4 regions of the Alkalispirillum mobile genome follow, and region 3 is predicted to be linked to each of the others. Evidence: predicted binding sites of a transcription regulator. Region 3 holds the regulator's gene; each other region holds the start of a gene.
What was found. The regulator sigma-54, encoded in region 3, starts transcription at its own class of promoters, with help from an activator protein. The targets are predictions, from matches to a motif close to TGGCANGNTNCNTGCTT.
Positions count from the first base shown of each region.

Region 1: flgB (flagellar basal body rod protein FlgB) is a predicted target of sigma-54. The motif match lies at 3,480-3,496, and genes of this name have one in related genera.
Region 2: urtA (urea ABC transporter substrate-binding protein) is a predicted target of sigma-54. The motif match lies at 2,150-2,166, and genes of this name have one in related genera.
Region 4: DFR31_RS05780 (VPLPA-CTERM sorting domain-containing protein) is a predicted target of sigma-54. The motif match lies at 2,203-2,219, and genes of this name have one in related genera.

Region 1 is NZ_RCDA01000002.1:112,331-117,812, reverse strand. Features, by position in the region: gene flgF (flagellar basal-body rod protein FlgF) at 1-552, opposite strand, end outside; gene flgE (flagellar hook protein FlgE) at 610-1,830, opposite strand; gene DFR31_RS08790 (flagellar hook assembly protein FlgD) at 1,858-2,526, opposite strand; gene flgC (flagellar basal body rod protein FlgC) at 2,569-3,027, opposite strand; gene flgB (flagellar basal body rod protein FlgB) at 3,042-3,446, opposite strand; gene DFR31_RS08775 (CheR family methyltransferase) at 3,598-4,425, opposite strand; gene DFR31_RS08770 (chemotaxis protein CheV) at 4,544-5,482, opposite strand.
Region 2 is NZ_RCDA01000001.1:1,572,647-1,578,128, forward strand. Features, by position in the region: gene urtB (urea ABC transporter permease subunit UrtB) at 1-605, opposite strand, end outside; gene urtA (urea ABC transporter substrate-binding protein) at 742-2,082, opposite strand; gene ureG (urease accessory protein UreG) at 2,276-2,911, opposite strand; gene DFR31_RS07520 (urease accessory protein UreF) at 2,978-3,664, opposite strand; gene ureE (urease accessory protein UreE) at 3,654-4,142, opposite strand; gene ureC (urease subunit alpha) at 4,317-5,482, opposite strand, start outside.
Region 3 is NZ_RCDA01000008.1:2,289-7,770, forward strand. Features, by position in the region: gene lptB (LPS export ABC transporter ATP-binding protein) at 1-367, shown strand, start outside; gene DFR31_RS13490 (RNA polymerase factor sigma-54) at 527-2,038, shown strand; gene hpf (ribosome hibernation-promoting factor, HPF/YfiA family) at 2,062-2,409, shown strand; gene ptsN (PTS IIA-like nitrogen regulatory protein PtsN) at 2,473-2,943, shown strand; gene rapZ (RNase adapter RapZ) at 2,989-3,855, shown strand; gene DFR31_RS13510 (HPr family phosphocarrier protein) at 3,903-4,208, shown strand; gene DFR31_RS13515 (type 1 pili tip component) at 4,312-4,653, shown strand; gene DFR31_RS13520 (5-(carboxyamino)imidazole ribonucleotide synthase) at 4,686-5,482, opposite strand, start outside.
Region 4 is NZ_RCDA01000001.1:1,240,906-1,246,387, forward strand. Features, by position in the region: gene DFR31_RS05770 (TlpA family protein disulfide reductase) at 1-577, shown strand, start outside; gene DFR31_RS05775 (DUF3617 domain-containing protein) at 703-1,125, shown strand; gene DFR31_RS05780 (VPLPA-CTERM sorting domain-containing protein) at 1,234-2,130, opposite strand; gene DFR31_RS05785 (glutathione peroxidase) at 2,475-3,023, opposite strand; gene DFR31_RS05790 (glycosyltransferase) at 3,149-3,877, shown strand; gene DFR31_RS05795 (DUF1289 domain-containing protein) at 3,965-4,147, shown strand; gene DFR31_RS05800 (hypothetical protein) at 4,498-5,217, shown strand; gene DFR31_RS05805 (DUF1330 domain-containing protein) at 5,231-5,482, opposite strand, start outside.

The sequences.
Region 1 (5,482 bases), on a different contig from region 3:
GTCAGCCAGGCGGAACAGGCCGTCCTCGCCCTTCTGCAGGTTCTCATTGCCCGGATCCACCAGCTTGATGCGGTCCAGCTCTACCCACTGGTTGGGGTTCTGGCCGGCCGGTATGATGCTGATCGTGCCGTCATCGCCGATCTCGATCTCGTCCGCCGGCGGCACGGCCACCGGGCCGGCCTCACCCATCACCAGGTTGCCGTCACCGGTGGTCAACAAACCGCCGTCGGCGATCTGCAGGTCACCCCGGCGGGTGTAGGCCTCGTTGCCATCCGGGCCCTGCACCGCCAGCCAACCGTCACCGTTGATGGCCACGTCCAGGTCCCGGCCCGTCTGCACGATGCCGCCCTGGGTGAAATCGCTGCCCACCGTCAACTCCTCGGAGTAGACCCGGGAGTCATGGCCCGGGCCGCTCACCGGTGCGGACATCAGGGCATCCAGATCGGCGCGGAACCCGGGGGTGTCCACGTTGGCCAGGTTGTGGTTGTTGTGGTGCTGGGCCTCCAGGGAATGCTTCGCCCCGGTCATGGCCAGGTAAACCATGCGGTCCATGGATCTTGCCTCCCCGCCCTGGCCGGGCGCAGGGCCCGGCGCGGCGGTCATGCCTCATCAGCGGATGTTGAGGATTTCCTGGGTGATCTGGTCTTCGGTGCTGATCATCTTGGCGTTGGCGGAGAAGTTCCGCTGCGCGACGATCATGTTGACCAGCTGTTCGGAGATATCGACGTTGGCCTGCTCCAGGGCGCCCGATTCGATCTGACCGAAATCGGAAGTGCCCGGCGTGCCGATAACCGGCTCACCGGCCTCGAAGGTGTCCGCCCATTCGGTATCGCCAACCGGCTGCAAGTTTTCCTGGCTGGGGAACTTGGTGATGCCCACACGGCCCAGCGATTCGGATTGGCCGTTGGTGTAGCGGGCGAAGATAGTGCCATCGGACTCCACGTCCAGGCTGGAGAATTCACCAGCGGCGAAGCCGTTCTGGTTGATGTCGCTGACGGCGAAGGGGGAGCCGAATTGGGTGATCTCGGAGAAATCCAACTCAACTTCTTCGTCTTCGCCCAGCCCGAAATCCAAGTTCTCGAAAATACCGTCGCTCTCCAATACGCCGTTTCCATCGAACTCCAGCGATGGGTCGTCGTCCGCACCAAGTCGAACAGGCTCATCAAGGCCATCCACTTGCGCGTGCACATCCCACTTATTATCGTCGACCTTCCTAAAGAAGAAGTTTGCCGTGCGCTGGTTGCCCTGCGAGTCGAAGAAGGTGGTGCTAGTGGATTCGTTGTAGGTCGCCGTGTCCGATGGGTCGAAGGCGTCTTCCTCGTCGATTACTTCTGCACCCGCATCGAGATTCGCCTGAACACTCGCCTCAGTGGTAGCGCTCGGAGCCACATTCCCGGTTTGAACCCGGAGTTCCTGCGTGCCGTCGCCGACATTGTTGCCGTCTTCATCCACGTTGTACCCGGTCAGCCGCTTACCCGCCGAGTTGGTGATCCAGCCATCCCGGTCCAGTTGGAACGCCCCGGCACGGGTGTAGGTCACATCCCCGTCATCGCTCATGCGGAAGAAGCCGTTACCGCTGATCCCCAGGTCCAGGCTGTTCTCGGTGAAGTCGAACTGCCCCTGGTTGAACTGCTGGCCTACGTTCTGCAGACGCACGCCCTGCCCGATGGACAGACTCGTCACCCCCAGGTTGCTGAAGGAAAACAGGTCGGCGAACTCCGCCCGGCTCTCCTTGAAGCCCGTGGTATTGCTGTTGGCAATGTTGTTGCCCGTGATGTCCAGGTCTGATTGCGCGGCGTTCAGGCCGGTCAGCGAGGTTCCGAATGACATGATGCTTCCCCTTTTTATTGATCGCTGTTACTGCACTCGACGGATGTCGGACAGGGCCATCTCGCCCAGACCGTCCAGGTTGACCCTCGGGCCCCGCTCGCCCTCCCCGGCCAGCGTCACACTGAGCACGGAGGCGGCATTCATGATCGGCAGGCCCTTTTCCTCGCCGTCCACCTGCGTGGTGGCGCTCACGCGGTAGTCACCGGGAGGCATCTCCCGCCCGTCATCGGACAGCCCGTCCCAGGCGAAGGGCAGGTCGCCGGCTGGCTGCTCACCGGTGGAGAGGGTCCGGACCCGCTCGCCGGCGGCGTTGTGGATGCTGATGTTGGCGTTGCCCACCGCTGCCGGAAGTTTGACGATGCCCGTCAGCTCCCCCTCAGCCGGCAAGCGCCCCTGATCGGTCTCCACCAGCACGTCACGGCCGACAAGAGAGGCGGCCTGCAGCGCCTGGTTGGAGCGCATGTCGCTCTGGAACTCGGAGAACGACTTCTGCAACTCGTCCATGCCCGAGGCCGTGGTGAACGAGGCGATCTGCGACATGAACTCGCCGCTCTCCATGGGGTTCATCGGGTCCTGGTTCTGAAGCTGGGTGATCATCAGCTTGAGAAAGTCCTCCTGCCCCATCTCATTGCCCATCTCGCGCTGGGTCGGCTGTTGCCGTTGGCTGTCACTGGCTTCGGCGCCGCTCACGTTCATGGTGATTCCCTCCGTCTAGTGCCGGTGTCCGGCTGCCGCCCGTTACTGCTGCCCGAGTCGCAGGGTCTGCAGCAGGAGTTCCTTGGAGGTATTCATTACCTCCACGTTGTTCTGGTAACTGCGCGAGGCGGAGATCATGTTGGTCATCTCCTCCACGGAGTTGACGTTGGAGCGGTACACGTACCCTTCATCATCCGCCTCCGGGTGATTGGGCATGTACATGGGCTGCACCGGGGCGTCGCTCTCGACGATCTCATCCACCTGCACGCCCACATTGGTGCCATCGGGCTGACCGGGGTTGCCCATCACGCTGCCACTGCCCTGCCCCTGCTGGGCTGCCTGGAGCACCGAGGCGAAGACCGGCTGACGCGAGCGGTAGGCCGCCTCCGGGCTTCCCGCCACCGTCTCCGCATTGGCCAGGTTGCTGGCCACGGTGTTCAGGCGGGTCTGCTGGGCGTTCATGCCCGAGCCGGATACGTCAAAGACCTTGAATAAAGACATGTGTCAAATCTCCGTCATTCGCCCCGGATCGCGCCGAGCAATCCGGTGATCCGGTCACCGAGGAAGGTCAGCGAGGCCTGGTATTGCACCGAGTTCTCGGCGAACTTGGCCTGCTCCACGTGACTCTCCACCGTGTTGCCATCCAGCGCCGGACCATGCGGCACCCGGTACAGCGCTTGCGGGTCACCGTCCAGCCCACCGCCGGGACTGACATTGAAGTGCTTCTCGTGGGTTGCCTGCATGGGCCCGGTCCCACGGCTCTCGGCGGCCTGCATGGCCGCCTGGAAGTCCATGTCCTTCGCCTTGAAGTTTGGCGTGTCGGCGTTGGCGATGTTGGATGCCAGCATCTGCGAGCGCTCGCCGCGCAGGCGAAGCGCCAGTTCCTGGGTTCCGAAGGCTTTATCCAGCGAAAGGCTCATTGCTCACCTCACACGAGTTTCCTGTGAGAGATAAAGCAAACGGCATGCCAACTAAAAAGGGGTGGGGAATAAAGAGGGTTCGGTGAAGGGCTGCAGGGTGGGCGGCCAGGGTTTTCCGCTCAGCGGCAACCCCCAACCGGATTCCAGGCTGTCAGGGCCGGCGGTAAACCACGCCGCCATCCAGCCGATGCATTTCGAAATCTCCGGCGTACCCGGAGAGGGACTCGGAGGCGCCGATGATCAGCCAGCCACCCGGTCGCACACTCTGCGCCATACGGTGGATGATGTCCCGGCGGGAGTCGGTGGAGAAATAGATCAGCACGTTGCGGCAGAAGATAATGTCGAACCGGCCCAGCGAGGCGTAGCTGTCCAGCAGGTTGTGCAGCTTGAAGGTGGCCCGCCGTTTGATCTCCGGGCGCACCTCCCAGACGTCATCCCCCAACTCACGGAAGTAGCGCTGCTGGCGCTCGGAGGTCAAACCACGCCGGGCGACGCTGGCGCGGTACCGCCCCTGGCGGGCCGCCTCGATCATCCGGGGGGCGATATCGGTGCCGACAATCTCGGCATCGATGCTGCCCCTGCCCGTCCGGTTGAACTCGTCCACCGTCATGCTGATGGAGTAGGCCTCCTGTCCGGAGGAACAGGCGGCGGACCAGACGCGCACCGAGCGCTGGTTCTGCTTCACGTAAGCGGGCAGGATGTGCTCCTTGAGCACGCGGAAGGGGTAGCCGTCACGAAACCACTGGGTCTCGTTGGTGGTCATCGCCTCAATCACCCGGGCCTGCAGCGTGCCGCTGCCCGGCCGGCGCAGGCGTGCGACCAGTTCGCCCAGGTCGGACACCCCCTGGTCGGCCATCAATGGCCCCAGGCGGCTGGCCACCAGGTACTGCTTGTTATCGCCCAGCACGATCCCGCTGGAGGTCTCCAGAATCTGGCGGAATGCCTGGTAATCCTGCTCTTTGATGGCTGAAACGCTCAAGCTGGGCTCCTTGCGTGTTCGACCCCTGAAAGCCGGCCCTTCCCGGTGGCCGTGACGGCGTGCCGGCGCAGTATAACACCCCGACCGCCCCACGCCGACGCTGCCCGGGGCCTCGGGATCAGCCCGCCGAGACAGTCTGAAGACGCGCCTCTAACTTCTCGGCGAGTTCGTTCGAGCGAAACTTGGAGAGGAAGTCATCCGCCCCCACCCGCTCGACCATCTTCTCGTTGAACACGCCGGACAGGGAGGAGTGGAGCAGGACGTTGAGCCCGGCCAGTCGCTGGTCATCGCGGATACGGCTGGTCAGGGTGTAGCCATCCATGCGGGGCATCTCCACGTCGGAAATGACCATCAGCAGCCGCTCCAGCGGAGAGCCTTCCTCCTCCGCCCAGGTCTGGAGCAGTTCCAGCGCTTCCTGGCCATCGCGCACGGCCGTGCATTGCAGGCCCAGGTCCTCCACGGTATGGACCACCTGCCTGCGGGCGATCACCGAGTCATCCGCCACCAGTACATGCCAGTCATCGGCCCCCGCCAGCGCTTCGTCGGCACCGCCCTCGATCTGCCTCGGGTCCAGACCACCGGCGGCGTTGAGCTCCGCCAGGACCTTCTCGACATCGATGATCTGAACCATCTGCCCATCCAGGCGGGCAATGGCGGTCAGGTAGGTACCGCCCGAGCCCTGGGACGGCGGCGGCAGCACGTCCTCCCACTTCATGTTGACGATGCGGTCCACACCGCCCACCAGGAACCCCTGCACGCTGCGGTTGTACTCGGTGACGATCACGTAACCGCCCCCCTCCACGTCCAGGGGCGCCCCGCCGATGGCCATGCTCAGATCCACGACCGGAATGGTCTGTCCCCGGATATGCGCAATGCCCCGCGCTACCGGATGGCTGTTGGGAACGCGGCTCAGCTTCGGCGCCGGAATGACCTCGCGCACCTTGAACACATTGATGCCATATCGCTGCGAGCGCCCCATGTGAAACAGCAACAGCTCCATCCGGTTACGCCCGGCCAGCTGGGTCCGCTGATTTACCGCGTGCAGGATCTGCGACAT
Region 2 (5,482 bases), on a different contig from region 3:
AGCCGGGCGATGGCGATATTGAGCAAGCGCGCCACCTCGGCGTTGTCCTCCTGCTCCACCGCCTCGCGCAGGGTATCCAGCATGGCGGCCTGGGGCCGGTCGGCCAGTTCCTCGGCGGCCGCCAGGCGCAGGGGCAATTCGTCGGAAAAGATCTGCAACTGCCCGATCACCGGGCGCAGGCTCCGCCGGATCGGGTTGGTCAGGGGCGGTTCGCTCAGGTCGAGCCCCTCCCGGTCCACACCCTCGCCGGTGACCGGGTTGCGCAGCTGCCCGGTGAGGGCGTCCTCCACCAGCACGCGCTCGTCCTGGTCGTAATAGAGGCGCCGGTCCTGCAGGGCCTGGAGCACCGGCAGGGCATCGGCGTCGTTGAGTTCGGCAAGCCGGTTGATGGCATCGCGCACGTCCTGCCAGTTGCTGGTGGCCATCTTCGAGACCGCCTCGGCGGTTTCTTCGGCCAGCCCGTCGCCGGCCACCTCGACGGTGTCGGCCTCGGTCTCCGCCAGTTGGGCGGCGCGCTCCTCGGCAGTCAGTTCTTCCTCGGCCACGGCGCTCGCTGCCGCCGCGCACAACAGGACTGCCAGCGCCCATCGCGTCAAGGCTTTCATGGTCGCTCCCGTCCGGTCGGGGCATGGCCCCGGGGGACTGATGGGGTGCCGCGGACCCCGGTCACCCGGGGCCCCGACACTCGGTCTTCAGGCGGGGGACGGGGCCGGCGTGGCGGCCCCGTCCGTCAACAGCGGATCAGAAGTCCAGCTCGTAGGTGGGCTCGGTGCAGTCACCGCAGACCCAGGGGTAGCGCCAGTTGGCGACCTTGTCCCGGCTGTCTTCCAGGTACTCGCTCCAGGGCTCGGCGCGCACCGGGCCGTCGGTCTCCCAGACCGGGGCGAACTGCCCGTCGGGCTGGATCTCGCCGATGATCACCGGCTTGTGCAGGTGGTGGTTCTCCTCGTCCATGCAGATCTCGAAACCGGAGGGGGCGTCCACGCACTGGCCGTAGACCGCCTGGCGCACCGCGTCCACGTCGGTGGTGCCGGCCTGCAGGACCGCCTGGGCCCACATGCGGATGCCGATGTGGGTGGCCTCCATCGGGTCGTTGGTCACCCGGTCGCTACCGCCACTCAGGCCCTCGGCCTCCACGTAATCCATCCAGGTGGAGACGAATTTCTCATTCTCCGGGGTGTCGATGGACATAAAGTAGTTCCAGGCCGCCAGGTGGCCCACCAGCGGGCCGGTGTCCATGCCGCGCAGTTCTTCCTCACCCACCGAGGTGGCCAGCACCGGGATGTCGATGGCGTCGATGCCCTGGTTGGCCAGTTCCTGGTAGAAGGCCACGTTGGAGTCGCCGTTGACGGTGTTGATCACCGCCGTGGGGCCGCCGTCGGCGAAGCTGCGGATATCACCCACCAGCGACTGGAAATCGCTGTGCTCGAAGGGGAAGTAGACCTCTTCGATGTCGTCGTCGCTGACGCCGTGGTGATTCAGGAAGGCGCGGACGATGCGGTTGGTGGTGCGCGGGAAGACGTAGTCGGTGCCCACCAGGTAGAAGCGCTCGGCGCCGCCGCCCTCTTCGCTCATCAGGTATTCCACGGCGGGGATGGTCTGCTGGTTCGGGGCCGCGCCGGTGTAGAAGATGTTGCGGGAGGACTCCTCGCCCTCGTACTGCACCGGGTAGAACATCAGGCCGTTAAGCTCTTCCAGCACCGGCAGCACCGCCTCGCGGGAGACGGAGGTCCAGGAGCCGAAGATGACGTCCACCTCGTGGCGCTCCAGCAGTTCCCGCCCCTGTTCGGCGTAGCGGGGCCAGTCGGAGGCCGGGTCCATGACCACCGGTTCCAGTTCACGGCCGAGCAGCCCCCCCTGCTCGTTGATCTGCTGGATGGTCATGAGGGCCACGTCGCGCAGCGAGGTCTCGCTGATGGCCATGGTGCCGGACAGGGAGTGGAGAATCCCCACCTTGATCGGCCCCTCGTCGGCCACGGACACCGCCGGCCCCCCCAGACCGACGGCGGCCATGACGCCCGCGGCGATGGCGGTGCGGCGCAGGCCGGCGACGGGGTTGGTACGCGTTTGCGATTTACTCATGCTTCCCTCCTGATGCTTAGGATCCCGCCAGTGCGGTGCACCGGCAGGCGTTAGCTCGATCAGGCAAAAGCAACCCCCGTGCCAGCCTTGCAAACCACTGCTTATGCTCGACTTTTTGGATTCATTTCAAGGCATGAACCGTGATGACCCCCATCCCGCGCACCAAATCGGATCACGGCGCACCCCCGCTTTTTCATACTGGTGCAAGCGCCGGCTTCCGCTCGAGCATCCCTTCCGTGACGATGAACTCGATCACGGATTGCAGCCCTTCGCCCACGTGCAGGTTGGTGAAGACGAAGGGCCGCTCCCCGCGCATACGGCGACTATCCCGGTCCATCACTTCCAGGGAGGCGCCCACGCCCTCCGCCAGGTCGATCTTGTTGATCACCAGCAGGTCGGAGCGGGTGATGCCGGGGCCGCCCTTGCGGGGGATCTTGTCACCGGCGCAGACGTCGATGACGTAGATCGTGAGATCGGAGAGTTCGGGGCTGAAGGTGGCGGAGAGGTTGTCGCCGCCGCTCTCGATGAAGACCACTTCCAGGGCGGGGAAGCGCTGGTTGAGGTCGGCCACGGCCGCGAGGTTCATGGAGGCGTCCTCGCGGATGGCGGTGTGGGGGCAGCCACCAGTCTCGACGCCGATGATGCGGTCGGCGGGGAGTGCACCATTCCGGGTCAGGAACTCGGCGTCCTCGCGGGTGTAGATGTCATTGGTGACCACGGCAATCTCGTAGTGCTCGCGCAGGGCCTTGCAGAGGGCCTGCACCAGGGCGGTCTTGCCGGAGCCCACGGGGCCACCGATGCCGACTCTCAATGCGGGTTTGTCTTTCATGATCCGTTCCTTTCTCTATATGGGTGGGGTCGGCCCTGGCGGGGCTAGCGGTTAGGTGAAGTCTCCTCAACTGCGGAACAGCCGGGAGTACTGGGTTTCGTGCAGGCTGCTGGCCAGGGCGACGCCGGGCAGGCCGCCGCCCATGTCTTCGTCGTCCAGGGCCAGCCCGAGGCGGGCGGCCTCGCCCACGGGTTCGGCCAGTGCCAGCAGCAGCCGTTGGCCGGCGGTCTGACCCAGGGGCACCAGCTTGATGGCGGCGGCCACCTGGTTCTCGCACCAGGCCCAGAGGTAGGCCTCGGCGGCGGTCTCCAGGGGGATGGCCCAGCGGGCGACGGCCAGGGCGTAGAGGGTGGGCCAGCCGGCGATGGGGTCGTCCACCCAGGGGGCGGCCTCGGGCAGGTCCAGGTCGCGCAGCAACCGCGCAAGGGCCTGGCCCACGTGGCGATCCTCCTCCCGCAGTTCCATGGTCTCCCGGCTGGCCCGCAGCCACTGGCTCCAGTAATGGAGGGCCACGGCGTCCTCGCTCTGCCATGCGGCGTGCAGGCGGGCGAGTGCCGGGATGTCCACCCGCGCCAGGGCGTGGTGGAGTTGGCCCTGCAGCCAGTCGGCCACGGCGTCGGCATCACGCAGCCAGCCGTCCTCCACGGCATATTCCAGGCCGGCGGAGTAGCTGTAGGCGCCGATGGGCAGGGTGGGGCTGATCAGCTGCCAGAGCCGCCGCTGGGCCAGGCCGGGGTCGGTCTCAGTGCTCATGGGCGTGGTCGTGCTGGTGGTTAGGGTCGTGGCCATGATTATGGCCGTGGCCGTGCCCGCCGCCGTAGGCCCCCGGCTCCGGTTCGAAGGGGGCCTGTTCGCTCAGCACCTCCAGCCCCAGGCCCCGGAGCATGTCGTCCAGCACGTGATCGTGCAGGTAGCGGGCAAAGCCGGCCCCGATCTGCAGGGGGACGTGGCGGTTTCCCAGGTGGTAGCAGGCGCGCGCCAGCGCCAGACCGTCATCGCTGCGCAGGGTACTCACCGCCTCGTCGGCGGCCCGCACCCTCACCACGGTGCCGTCCTCGGCCCGCAGGCACTGACCATCGCGCAGGATCTCGCCCCGACTGAGGATGACACCCACCTCACGGCCGTCGTCCAGCCGGGCACGGAAACGGCTCTTCTGGCGCACCTGGAAGGGCAGGGTCAGGGTGGCGTCCGGTGGGGCGGAGTCGGAAAGTCGTTCAATCAAGGTCAACATCATGTTTTTGGAGGCTCCTCGTAGTAACTGGGTGACCGTAAAGGCGCTATAGCGCGACCAGCCCCGCCCCACCGTCATTGCGAGCCCCAAAGGGGCGTGGCAGTCCAGGCCAGCACTTGGATCGCCGCGGGCCTGGGGCCTCGCGATGACGAGGATCAGAGTGCGCTGGGGTCGTCAGAACAAGAAATACCGCTGCGCCATGGGCAGCACGTTCGCCGGCTCGCAGACGAGCAGCTCGCCGTCTGCCCGCACTTGGTAGGTCTCCGGGTCCACCTCCATCTTGGGCAGATAATCGTTCAGCACCATGTCCCGCTTGGTGATGCTGCGACAGTCCCGTACCGCCACCAGTCGCCGCTGCAGGCCCAACCGATCCCCCACCCCGGCCTCCAGCGCCGCCCGGGAGACGAAGGTGACCGAGCTGTTGGGCATGGCCCTGCCGAAACCACCGAACATGTACCGGTAGTGGCGGGGCTGCGGGGTGGGGATGGAGGCGTTGGGGTCGCCCATGGGGGCGGCGGCGATGAACCCCCCCTTCAGGATCAGGCTCGGCTTCACCCCGAAGAAGGCCGGGTCCCACAACACCAGGTCCGCCAGCTTGCCCGGCTCGATGCTGCCCACCTCGTGGGCCACGCCGTGGGCGATGGCCGGGTTGATGGTGGTCTTGGCGATGTAGCGCCGGGCGCGGAAGTTGTCATTGCGCTCGCTGTCCGGCGCCAGCGGCCCGCGCTGCACCTTCATCTTGTGGGCGGTCTGCCAGGTGCGGATGACCACCTCCCCCACCCGGCCCATGGCCTGGGAGTCGGAGGCGATCACCGAGAACCCGCCCAGGTCGTGGAGGATGTCCTCGGCGGCAATGGTTTCGCGACGGATGCGCGACTCGGCGAAGGCCACGTCCTCGGGGATGGCCGGGTCCAGGTGGTGGCACACCATGAGCATGTCCAGGTGCTCGTCGATGGTGTTCACCGTGTAGGGGCGGGTGGGGTTGGTGGAGGAGGGCAGCACATTGGCCTCGCCCACCGCCTTGATGATGTCCGGCGCGTGCCCGCCACCGGCCCCTTCGGTGTGATAGGTGTGGATGGTGCGCCCCTTGAAGGCGGCCAGGGTGTTCTCCACGAAACCCGACTCGTTGAGGGTGTCGGTGTGGATGCAGACCTGCACGTCGTGGGCCTCCGCCACGTTCAGGCAGTTGTCGATGGCCGCCGGGGTGGTGCCCCAGTCCTCGTGCAGTTTCATCCCCAGGGCGCCGGCCTCCACCTGCTCGTTCAGCGCATCGGGCAGGCTGGCATTGCCCTTGCCGAGAAAGCCCAGGTTCATGGGGAAGCCCTCGGCGGCCTCCAGCA
Region 3 (5,482 bases):
CCTGCTGGACGAGTTCCACGTGCCGCATCTGGCCAACCAGAATGGCATCAGCCTCTCGGGCGGGGAGCGGCGGCGGGTGGAGATCGCCCGGGCGCTGGCCGCCGACCCGCAGTTCATCCTGCTGGACGAGCCCTTCGCCGGCGTTGACCCCATCTCTGTGGTGGATATCCAGCACATCATCCGCCAGCTCACCGAGCGCGGGATCGGCGTGCTGATCACCGACCACAACGTGCGGGAAACCCTGGGTATCGTGGAGCGGGCCTACATCCTCAGCCAGGGCCGGGTCATTGCCCGCGGCAGTGCCGACGAGGTTCTGGCCAACCAGGCCGTCCGCGAGGTCTACCTGGGGGAGCATTTTCGGCTTTGACCCCCTTTCCGCGGTAAACTGGGAGTACAGGCAGATACCCGGCCCGGCAATGGGCTAGCATGGGATTATCAAAGCGGTGCGTGCCACGACATACATGAAAACAAAGCTCACCCACATCACGATCAATCAGAACGGCCCCCGGGCCCGTTGGGATCGGTCATGAAGCAGTCGCTGCAACTCAAGCTCGGCCAGCAACTCACCATGACACCCCAGCTGCAGCAGGCCATCCGCCTGTTGCAGCTCTCCACCCTGGATCTGCAAATGGAGATCCAGCAGCAGCTAGAGTCCAACGTCATGCTGGAAATGGCCGAGGACGAGCAATTGGAGGACGAGCAGCGGTCGGAGGCGGACGAAGCTGACCAGAACACCGCCGACGAGCCGGGCGAGGACACGAGCGGCGAAGAGCAGAGCGATGCCGAAGCCCCCGCCGCCGAGGAGCCCGCCGCCAGCCAGCAGGACGACATCCCTGACGACCTTCCGCTCGACTCCAGCTGGGACGAGATCTACGACGGCAGCACCCCCTGGAGCCAGCCCGACAGCGAGGATGAGGACCGCGACCCCTGGGCCAACCGCTCCGGTGGCGGTGAAAGCCTCCACGAGCACCTCACCTGGCAGGCTGAGCTCACCCCCTTTACCGAGCAGGACGCCGTCATCGCCCAGGTCATCATCGACTCGGTGCGCGACGACGGGTATCTGGGTGCCGACATCGAAGAACTGATCTCCGCCCTGCCCGCCGAGTGGGAGGTGGAGCCCGAGGAGGTCGAGGCGGTCCTGCGCCGCATCCAGCACTTCGACCCGGTAGGCGTGGCGGCACGCGACCCGCGTGAAGCGCTGCTCATCCAGCTTGAGCAGCTGCCGCCCGACACCCCGCTGCTCACCGAGGCCCGCACGCTGGTGGACCAGTACCTGGACATGCTGGTGCAGCGCCAGTACGCCCAGCTGTGCCGGCGCATGAAGCTCAACCAGGAGCAACTGCGCGAGGTGCTGGCCCTGGTCCAGACCCTGGACCCGCGGCCCGGCTCCCAGATCAGCGACGACGAGACCCAGTACGTGGTCCCGGACGTGGTGGTGCGCCGCATTCACGGCCGCTGGCAGGTGGAGCTCAACCCCGACACGGCCCCGCGGCTGCGGGTCAACAGCTACTACGCCAGCCTGATCAAGCGCGCCGACAACAGCAGCGACAACACCACCCTGCGCAACCACCTGCAGGAGGCGCGCTGGTTCATCAAGAGCCTTCGCAGCCGCAACGACACTCTGCTGAAAGTGGCCCGTTGCATCGTCGAGCGCCAGCAGGGCTACTTCGACCACGGCGAGGAGGCCATGCAGCCGCTGGTCCTGCGCGAGGTGGCCGAGGCGGTGGACATGCACGAATCCACCATTTCCCGGATCACCACCCGCAAGTACATGCACACCCCGCGGGGCACGCTGGAGTTCAAGTACTTCTTCTCCAGCCACGTGCAGACCGTGGATGGCGGCGAGTGCTCGGCCACCGCCATCCGCGCCCGTATCCGGCGACTGGTCGCCGACGAGAACCCGGCCAAGCCACTCAGTGACAGTCGCATTGCAAATATCCTTCAGGAAGAAGGCATAAACGTGGCAAGACGGACCGTAGCCAAGTATCGTGAGGCCATGGCCATCGCCTCGTCATCCGAGCGCAAGCGACTGGCCTGAACCGCAACGTTGAAGGAGGCGGCATGCAAATACAGATAACCGGCCACCATGTGGAAGTCACGGACGCTCTCAAGGACTATGTCCACGACAAGTTCAAGCGCCTGGAGCGCCACTTTGACAACCTGGTGGACAGCCACGTCATCCTCTCCGTGGAAAAGCTTCGCCAGAAGGCGGAAGCCAACCTGCTGATCAGCGGCAACCGGCTGCACGCCGAGACCACCAACGAAGACATGTACGCCGCCATTGACGGCATGGTGGACAAGCTCGACCGGCAACTGGTCAAGCACAAGGAGAAGGTGACCGACCACCACCGCAGGGAGGGCGCTGCGCAGAAGGCAAGTGCAGGGGCCGCGGACGTAGACGCAGAATAGCCACAGCAAACCACTGGCGGCCGGCGTCCTGCCGGCCCCGGCCGCCCTGGGCTGAACATCATCATGAAAATCGCCGAACTCATCACGCCGGACCGAATCCGTTGCGAAGCCGAGGTCAGCAGCAAGAAACGCGTGCTGGAACAGCTCAGCGACCTGCTGACCACGGACGACACCACCCTGGCCGCCCCCCAGGTCTTCGACCGCCTGGTGGCGCGTGAGCGCCTGGGCAGCACTGGCCTGGGCCATGGCGTGGCGCTGCCCCACGCCCGCATGGAGGGCATAGAGCAGGCCCGGGGGGCGCTCATCCGCCTGGGCGAAGGCGTCGACTTCGACGCCTTTGACCGCGAACCGGTGGACCTGCTGTTTGCCCTGGTGGTGCCGGAGCACTTCACGGACGAGCACCTCCAGATCCTGGCCGACCTGGCCGAGATGTTCAGTGACAGCCGCCTGTGCGAGCGGTTGCGGGCCACCGGGGAACCGGAGCGGCTCCACCAGCTGCTGGCCGAGTGGCAGGGTAGTGAGACGGCAGGGTAGCGGCCACCGACACGGCGGCCGCCAGAAGGCGGAGCACCGACATCCATGCAGAACCTCAGGTTGATCATCATCAGCGGCCTGTCCGGGTCCGGAAAGAGTGTGGCGCTGCACACGCTCGAGGATCAGGGCTGGTATTGCATCGACAACCTGCCCGTCGGTCTGCTCAGCGCTTTCGCCCGCCACGTCAACGACAGCTGCCAGGGGGCCAGCGGCCGCTACGCGGTGGGCATCGACGCCCGCAACCGGCCGGAGGACCTGGCCCGCATCCCGGAGATACTCGACGAACTGGGCGGTCTGGGGCTGAACAGCGAGGTGTTGTTCCTGTTCGCCAACCACGAGACCCTCATCACCCGCTTTAGCGAGACCCGCCGCCGCCACCCCCTCAGCGGCGACGATGCCACGCTCGCCGATGCCATCGCCCGGGAAGAGACCCTGCTGGCACCGCTGCGTGCCCGCGCCGACCTGACACTGGACACCAGCGACACCAACGTCCACCAGCTGCGCGACCTGATCCGCGAGCGGGTGGAGCACCAACCCGGCCGGCTCTCGCTGCTCTTCCAGTCCTTCGGCTACAAGCACGGCATCCCGTCCGATGCCGACTACGTGTTCGACGCCCGCTGCCTGCCCAACCCGCACTGGGAGCCCAGGTTGCGTCCGTTCACCGGGCAGGACGCACCGGTGCAGAGCTACCTGGAGGCGCAGCCGGAGGTGGGGCGGCTAATGCAACAGATCGAGGAACTGGTCAGCACCTGGCTGCCCGCCTTCCGCAAGGAGGCACGCAGCTACGTCACCGTCGCCATCGGGTGCACGGGCGGCCAGCACCGGTCCGTCTACCTGGCGGAGCAGCTGGCGCGGCGTTTCGATAACGGCACGGATGCCGTCAGTGTCCGCCACAGGGAGTTAAGCCATTGAGCTGCCAATCCGGGAGCAACCCCCAGGAGCGCCACGGAATCACCACTGTGCCTAGCGAAGAACTCGACATCGTGAACAAGCTGGGGCTGCATGCCCGTGCCGCCGGCCGTTTCTCCGCCCTGGCCTCGGAGTACCCTTGCACCATCCGGGTCACCCGCGGCGAGCGCACGGTGGACGGCAAGAGCGTGATGGGCCTGATGATGCTGGCGGCCGGCTGTGGCAGCCGTATCCAGGTGGAGGCCGACGGCGAACAGGCCGAAGAGGCGCTGACAGCGCTTCGCGACTTGGTGGCGGACGGCTTCGGTGAGGGCACCGGCCCGCAGCGGAGCCATGACACCCCCTCAGACCACTGACCCCCTCCACAGCGCCCGTCCGGGTGCATAATATGGGTGTACGGGGGCCATCATCACAGCCCGCGACGCAATCACCGCCACCATCAGAGGATACCGGGAGCCTATGCAACTGAAGCAGTTGGTCGAGACTTGGGAAGAGACCGCCGCCGAGCAGCGTACGCCTTACGAATACCGGGTGCGCCTGCCCCTTGCGGATGCCGCGAAGCTCGGCGCGCTGGCCGAGATGTACCCCGGCCGCTCCGAGGAGGACCTGATCACCGACCTGCTGGGCACCGCGCTGGATGAACTCGAGGCCACCTTCCCCTACGTGCAGGGGCAGCGGGTGGTGGCCGAGGATGAGCAGGGCGACCCCATTTACGAGGATGCCGGCCTGACCCCCCGCTTCAAGGCGCTCACCCGCCGCAAGCTCGACGAATTACGCGAGACCGGCAAACGCGGGAAGTAGCGGCAGGCGCCGGAAAGCGGAGCGGCGGTCAGTCAGCGATGACCGCCGCCACCCCGTAGCCGCTCCCGGGCCGCCAGGGCGCGGCGGGCCGCATCCTCGCGATCATCCCCGAACGCGGTCAGGTGACCCATCTTGCGGCCGGGCTTGGCATTCGCCTTGCCGTAAAGGTGCAGCTTGGTCTGGCCGTCGGCGAGGGCGGCGGCCCAGTCCGGTTCGCCGTCCTGCCACAGGTCGCCGAGCAGGTTGACCATGGCGGCCGGCCGCAGCAGCCGGGTGTCCCCCAGCGGCAGCCCGGCCACCGCCCGCACCTGCTGCTCGAACTGGCTGCTGAGCGAGGCGTCGAAGGTCAGGTGCCCGGAGTTGTGCGGCCGCGGCGCCAGCTCGTTGACCAGCAAGCGGCCATCGCTGGCCACAAAGAACTCCACGCAGAGCACACCGACCACGCCGAGGGCCTCGAGAATACCCCTCGCGATGTCCTCGGCCTGCTCGCGCAACTGCGGCCCCACCGGCGCATCGGGCAGGGTCACGTCCAGGATATGATCACGGTGGCGGTTCTCGAAGACGCCGTAATGGGCAAAGCTGCCATCCGTACCGCGCGCGGCCACCACCGAAACCTCCATGTGGAAGTCCACGAAGGCCTCCAGCACGGCTGCCTGCCCGCCGATCGCCTGCCACGCACCGGCGGCATCCGCGGGGGTGCGGATCAGGGCCTGCCCCTTGCCGTCGTAACCGAACCCCGCGGTCTTGAGCACGGCCGGCGTCCCCAGCCGCTCCAGTGCATCGACGAGTGCGGCCTCGCTCTCCACGGTGGCAAAATCCCCCACCGGGA
Region 4 (5,482 bases), on a different contig from region 3:
CGACGGCGGCTTCGCACCGCTGGCCGCAATCGCCGCCATGCTGGCACTGGGGGCGCTGCTCGCCTGGCGGCGCCCGCTGCAGCGCTGGGCGTTGACGGGTGCCCTGGCGGGCGGCCTCGCCACCTGGGGCGTCGGCATCGCGGCCATACACACCCTCAGCCCAGAGCCCCCGACCCTGCCCGATGCCCACGTACAGACCCTGGCCGGCGATGTCCGGCCGCTTGGGGACTGGCGAGGTGAACCCGTGGTGATCAACCTCTGGGCCAGTTGGTGTCCGCCCTGCCGCCGGGAAATGCCGGTACTCAGCGACGTCCAGCAGGAACGGGATGATGTCACCATCCTGTTGGTCAACCAGGGCGAGGACCCGGCCACCATTCAGGCCTTTCTGAACGAGCTGGACGCGCCGCTGGAGCACATCCTGCTCGACCCCCGCTCCGGGCTCTCTGGACACTACGGCTCCGGTGCCCTGCCGACCACCCTGTTCATTGATGCAGAGGGGCGCGTGGTCGACAGCCACCTCGGGGAGCTGAGCCGCGCGCGGCTCTCCCGGGGCATAGAGGCCATCGTGGCCGACTGAGCCCCTGAAAGCAGGGGCAGAAGCAGCTACCCTAGAGCCAGAGGGTTGTTACTACAGCAGCCCGGCCATGAACGGCCATCATCAGAAAACGACTCAGCCAACGATACGCCAAAGGAGATGCACTCATGATGCGCTATGCATTGCCCGCCGCTGCCCTGCTCGCCCTGCCCGCCATGGCCTGGGCCGACCGTCCCAACGTGGAGCCGGGGCTGTGGGAATACACCAACACCACGGTGATGGAAGGCGAGATGGACATGCCGGACCACACCGAGACCACGCAGGAGTGCATTACCGAAGACGACTTGGACGCGGGCATCCAACTCCACGACGAGGATGGCTGTGAGGTCGTGGATGAATCCATCAGCAGCGATGAGGTGAGCTACCGGCTGAGCTGCGCCGACCCTCAGGGCGGCACCATGGAGATGGACATGAACATGCAGCTGATGGGGGATCGCATGGAGGGCAAGATGACCGGCGACTTCGAGACCCCGATGGGTGACATGCGCATGAACATGGAGATTGTCGGGGAGCGCATCGGCGACTGCTGAAGGGCGCAGGGCCCTCCCGCACGACTGTACAAAAGGCCCTGGCTCGGTGCTCTGAGTCAGGGCCTTCCTTGTTTCAATCTGGCTTGTTTCAATCCGGAACGCAGATGATCACACCGGGTCGGGTGTGCGCCGCCGGTGCACGAGCCCCAGGGCGAGCAGCCCGAGCCCGAACAACCACCCTGAAGCGGGTACCGGCACCTGCCCGTTCCCGTTGTCGTTGACCACGAAACGCCCGCTGAGGAACAACTCCTCGAAGCCGTTGTTCAGGTCGTCCATGAAGAAGTCAATCCCAAACAGATAATCAAGACCGGCATATTGACTGAGGTCCATGGTAGGCGCGAAGACGATATAGTCCAGACGACCGCTGCCCAGGTTGTGATTGGCAACGTACTCCGTACCGGAATCCCCCACCAGTTCCACTTCGCCAGGGGCCAACACCGGATTGCCCGCCCCGTCGTCAAAGAACCAGCGAGCAACCCGCTCCCCGGTCGTCGGGTCCTGAATGTATACCTCGGCCTGTACAAACAGGTCCGGCTGGCCCCCCGTCTGATTGTGGTCAAACAGAAACACGGGGATAGTCGAGCTCGGATTGATCGCATTCAGGTAGGCCAGCAGGTTGTCGACCAACACCGGCCCATTGGCCTGGGTACCCACACCCCACTGGCCCGTGAACTCGGACGTTCCCCCACCGGGAAAGGGCATGGGGTTCTCAAAGTTAAAATCGCCATCCGGTCCGACCCCCTGGTTGTTCGCACCCCCGGCCCCCGTGCCTATGATCAGGTCCAGTGTGCCCGTGCCCTGTCCGGTGTACTGAGCTTGAGTGATGTAGTCCCACTGCCGAAGCAGCGACCCGGAGTAGGAGTAGAAGTCGTTGTATTGGAGCGCCAGCGGAATGCCGTCGAAGGTCTCGTCCACATCCGGCAAGTTGATCAGCGATGCATTGGCGACGGAACAGGCCAAAACCCCACTCAGTGCCACTGATACGCCCAAGGCCCTGGTTTTCATTGCTATTACCTCTCGATGACGTCAGCGGCCCTGGTCAAGTGGGCCGTCCAATAGGATTACCTTCCCATGGCAAAGCAAAACTTAGGCCAATACTGGATCCTGTTATTTCTTATGGGCTTTTCCGCGGGACTTCACCCGTGCACCATTACGCATGTAAAAAACTGTGACATGGAGCTGATAGCTATTGGCTTTGCCCAGGACTCGTCTGTCATCATTTTTTACACGACGCTGCATAGGGGGGAGCAGACATGCGCCCCAGGGCTTACGGGTAGGGGTGCGCCGGTTAGGCCCGCACCCAGGGAAAAGGATGGCCCGGGCAGGCTGGTGACTTGGGAAGCCGGTCGTCAGAGAACGGATCGAATGGCCGCGCGCAGCCTCGGATCGTCCGGGGCCACCCGGCTGGGGAAACTGGCGACCACGTTGCCGTCTCGGTCGAGCACGTACTTGTGAAAATTCCAGGCAGGCTGTTCGCTCTGGCGCGCCAGCTCCCTGAACAGCGGGTGGGCGTCGTCGCCCCGAACGGATATCGGTGAGAACATGGTGAAGGTCACGCCGAAATTGACCCGGCAGACCTCGGCCACCACGGCCTCATCCTCCAGTTCCTGGCGGAAGTCGTTGGACGGGAATCCGGCCACCTTCAAGCCCTGGTCACCGAACTCGCGGTGGAGCGCCTCCAGCCCCTCGAATTGGCCGGTAAACCCACAACGGCTTGCCGTGTTCACCAACAGCAACGGCGCCCCTTGCAGGACCTCTCGCAGACTTAACACCCGGTCCGAGTGGAGCTCTCGCAAATCGTGGTCAAAAAGCGCGTCGCGATCCACCCCATCGGCGTGGGCAGGGGCCGATGCCAACAGCCCGGCCACGAAACATGCCACCATCATGAGACGACCCATGGCGATCCTCCGCAAACGCGCTTGGCCAGAGCGCTTAAGTTACCACGCTCCTGTGGCTGCAACCCGTGGATTCAGGCCGTATGCTTGTCGGCTCGTTCAGCCAATAAACTCCACCGGACTTCAGGATGGCGCCGCCCAGTCTTTCCGTGATCATCCCGGCCTGGAACGAGGCCGACCAACTGCCGGCCACGCTCGATGCACTGCGGCATGCCATCACCGCATCTGACCTTGGCGTGGAGATCATCGTGGTGGATAACGGCTCCGATGACGATACCGCAGCGATCGCCCAAGAGGCCGGGGCACGGGTAGTGCGCGAGCCCGAGCGACGCATTGCCCGGGTGCGAAACCGGGGCGCTGAACTGGCCCGGAGCCCCTGGCTGCTGTTCCTCGATGCCGACACCCGGGTCACATCTGAGCACCTGCTCGCCGTGCGGGACGCACTCGCGGACCGATGGATCGGCGGCGGTGTGCCCGTTGCCATGGATCGCCCCCTCCCCCGCTTCCCGGCGCTGGGGCTGTCCTTCTGGAACGCATTATCGCGCCGGTTTTCTCTGGCGGCCGGTTGTTTCTTTTTCGTACGGGCGGATTGGCACCGGTCGCTCGGCGGGTTTCCGGAGCATGTTTATGCAGGCGAGGAGATCGGGCACTCGCGGCAACTCCGACAACGCGCCCGCCGCCAGGGCCTGACCTTCGGCATCCTGGACACCGACCCGGTGGTCACCTCCGGCCGTAAGCTGGACTGGTACGCCACCTGGCAGCATGCGCTCGTGGTGCTGGTCTTCGTGGTGTTCCCTTGGGCTGGGCGGTTTCGGCGGTTGAGTTGGTTCTGGTATCGGAGACCGGGCAACCGCTGACCATGCCCATGCCAACGCCGGTAGCAATCGGGCGACCCAACAGCCCCTTACAGAATTCCCGCGGGCTGAAAAACTTGAGACAATCGAATGATGGACTCCCCCTGCAAGAAGATCTGCAAAGTCGAGGACGGACGGTGTATCGGTTGCCACCGTAGCCTGGATGAGATCGGTCGCTGGCGTGACATGAGCGACCAGGAACGGCGCGACGTGATGGAAGAGCTCCCGGAACGGGCCCGAATTTGGGCTCAGGGCCACCGGGCGCTTCCCTGAAGGAGCTAACGCACCGCGAGTCGTCGATGACCGAGCGGTTCATCAACACCACGCTGAGCGTGTCGTCGCTTTTGCGTGCCAGGGGCGCTCTGTTAGCTGCCGGCACGACGCCCTCATTATCTTATGCGTCGGAAGTTTTTACGCACTCAGGCGCGCTAGGATGGCACCGATCCGATTCGCGTAAAGCAGACTTTACACACACCTCCGTTCCGTTTTTCTACGCTGGTCGTCACGCATGTGGATGCTGCCAAGAAGGCCGTTATGAGCGCCTTTCACGCAGCGGGGGATTCGGATGGCACGTCATTTGCGCTTATAAACGCACGTGTCAGTCGAAAACATGAGGTGCCGGGATGTATCCGACCAGGAACTGGACAACACCCATCGTGGTGGCAATCGCCCTATCAGTACCGGGCGCCTTTCTGTCCGGTACGACCTCTGCGGCCCGGATCGATGTCGGAGAGTCGCTCGATGGACGGAATTGCATCCCCTTCGGCTGCGATTTGGCGCATCAGACTCAGTTGATTTACGGCGGTGACCTCTTCTCTGGGGCAATGACCATAGATTCTTTCGGGTTCTGGTCAGCACCGGGGGTAGGCAACCTAGTCAGTGGTTCTTTCGATATCCGTTTCTCGGTGACCGACGCTGATCCCGCTGAAACCAACCTTCCACTGGAAGACAATTTTGGCGAGACCGAACACTACTTTACGCACCTGACGCTGGATGGGAGCTCCGACCACCCGTTTAGCATCAGTGGCGACAGCTTCTACTACGACCCTGACGACGGCAACCTGCTGATCGATATCCGTGCTGATGGCGAGATCACCCATGAGGGCGACTGGGCCACCTTCGTTTCAACGGCCCACGAAGAGAGCACCGAGGGGATGTGGCGGGGTCGCACCAGGAGCGAGGACGACCCGGGCGCACCGAGTCCTGAATGGGGCATGACCACGAGTTTCTGGGACTTCTCCGAGGACGATCCTGTGGCCGTTCCCGTTCCTAACAGCCTGGCACTTCTGGTTGCAGGCCTGATCGGTCTGTTCGCGACAGGTCTTCGGCGGCGGACATCCTAGCGCCTGCCGTCGATCAGTTCTCCCACGCCTGCAATACGACCTCGGCCGCCTCGTCGCGCAGCGGGATCAGCGCTTGGTAGGCCGCCGAGGCGTGCCAGTCGTCCACGGCCTGCAGCGTGGGAAAGCGGATCACGACCACCGTCTGGAACGGCGTATCACCGGAAAAGCTGTTGGCCTTGCGGCCCCGGAACACAACCTCCGCACCCCAGGGCGTCAGCGTATCGCCAACGGCCGCAACGTACTCCGCCCATTTGGCCGAGTCGCG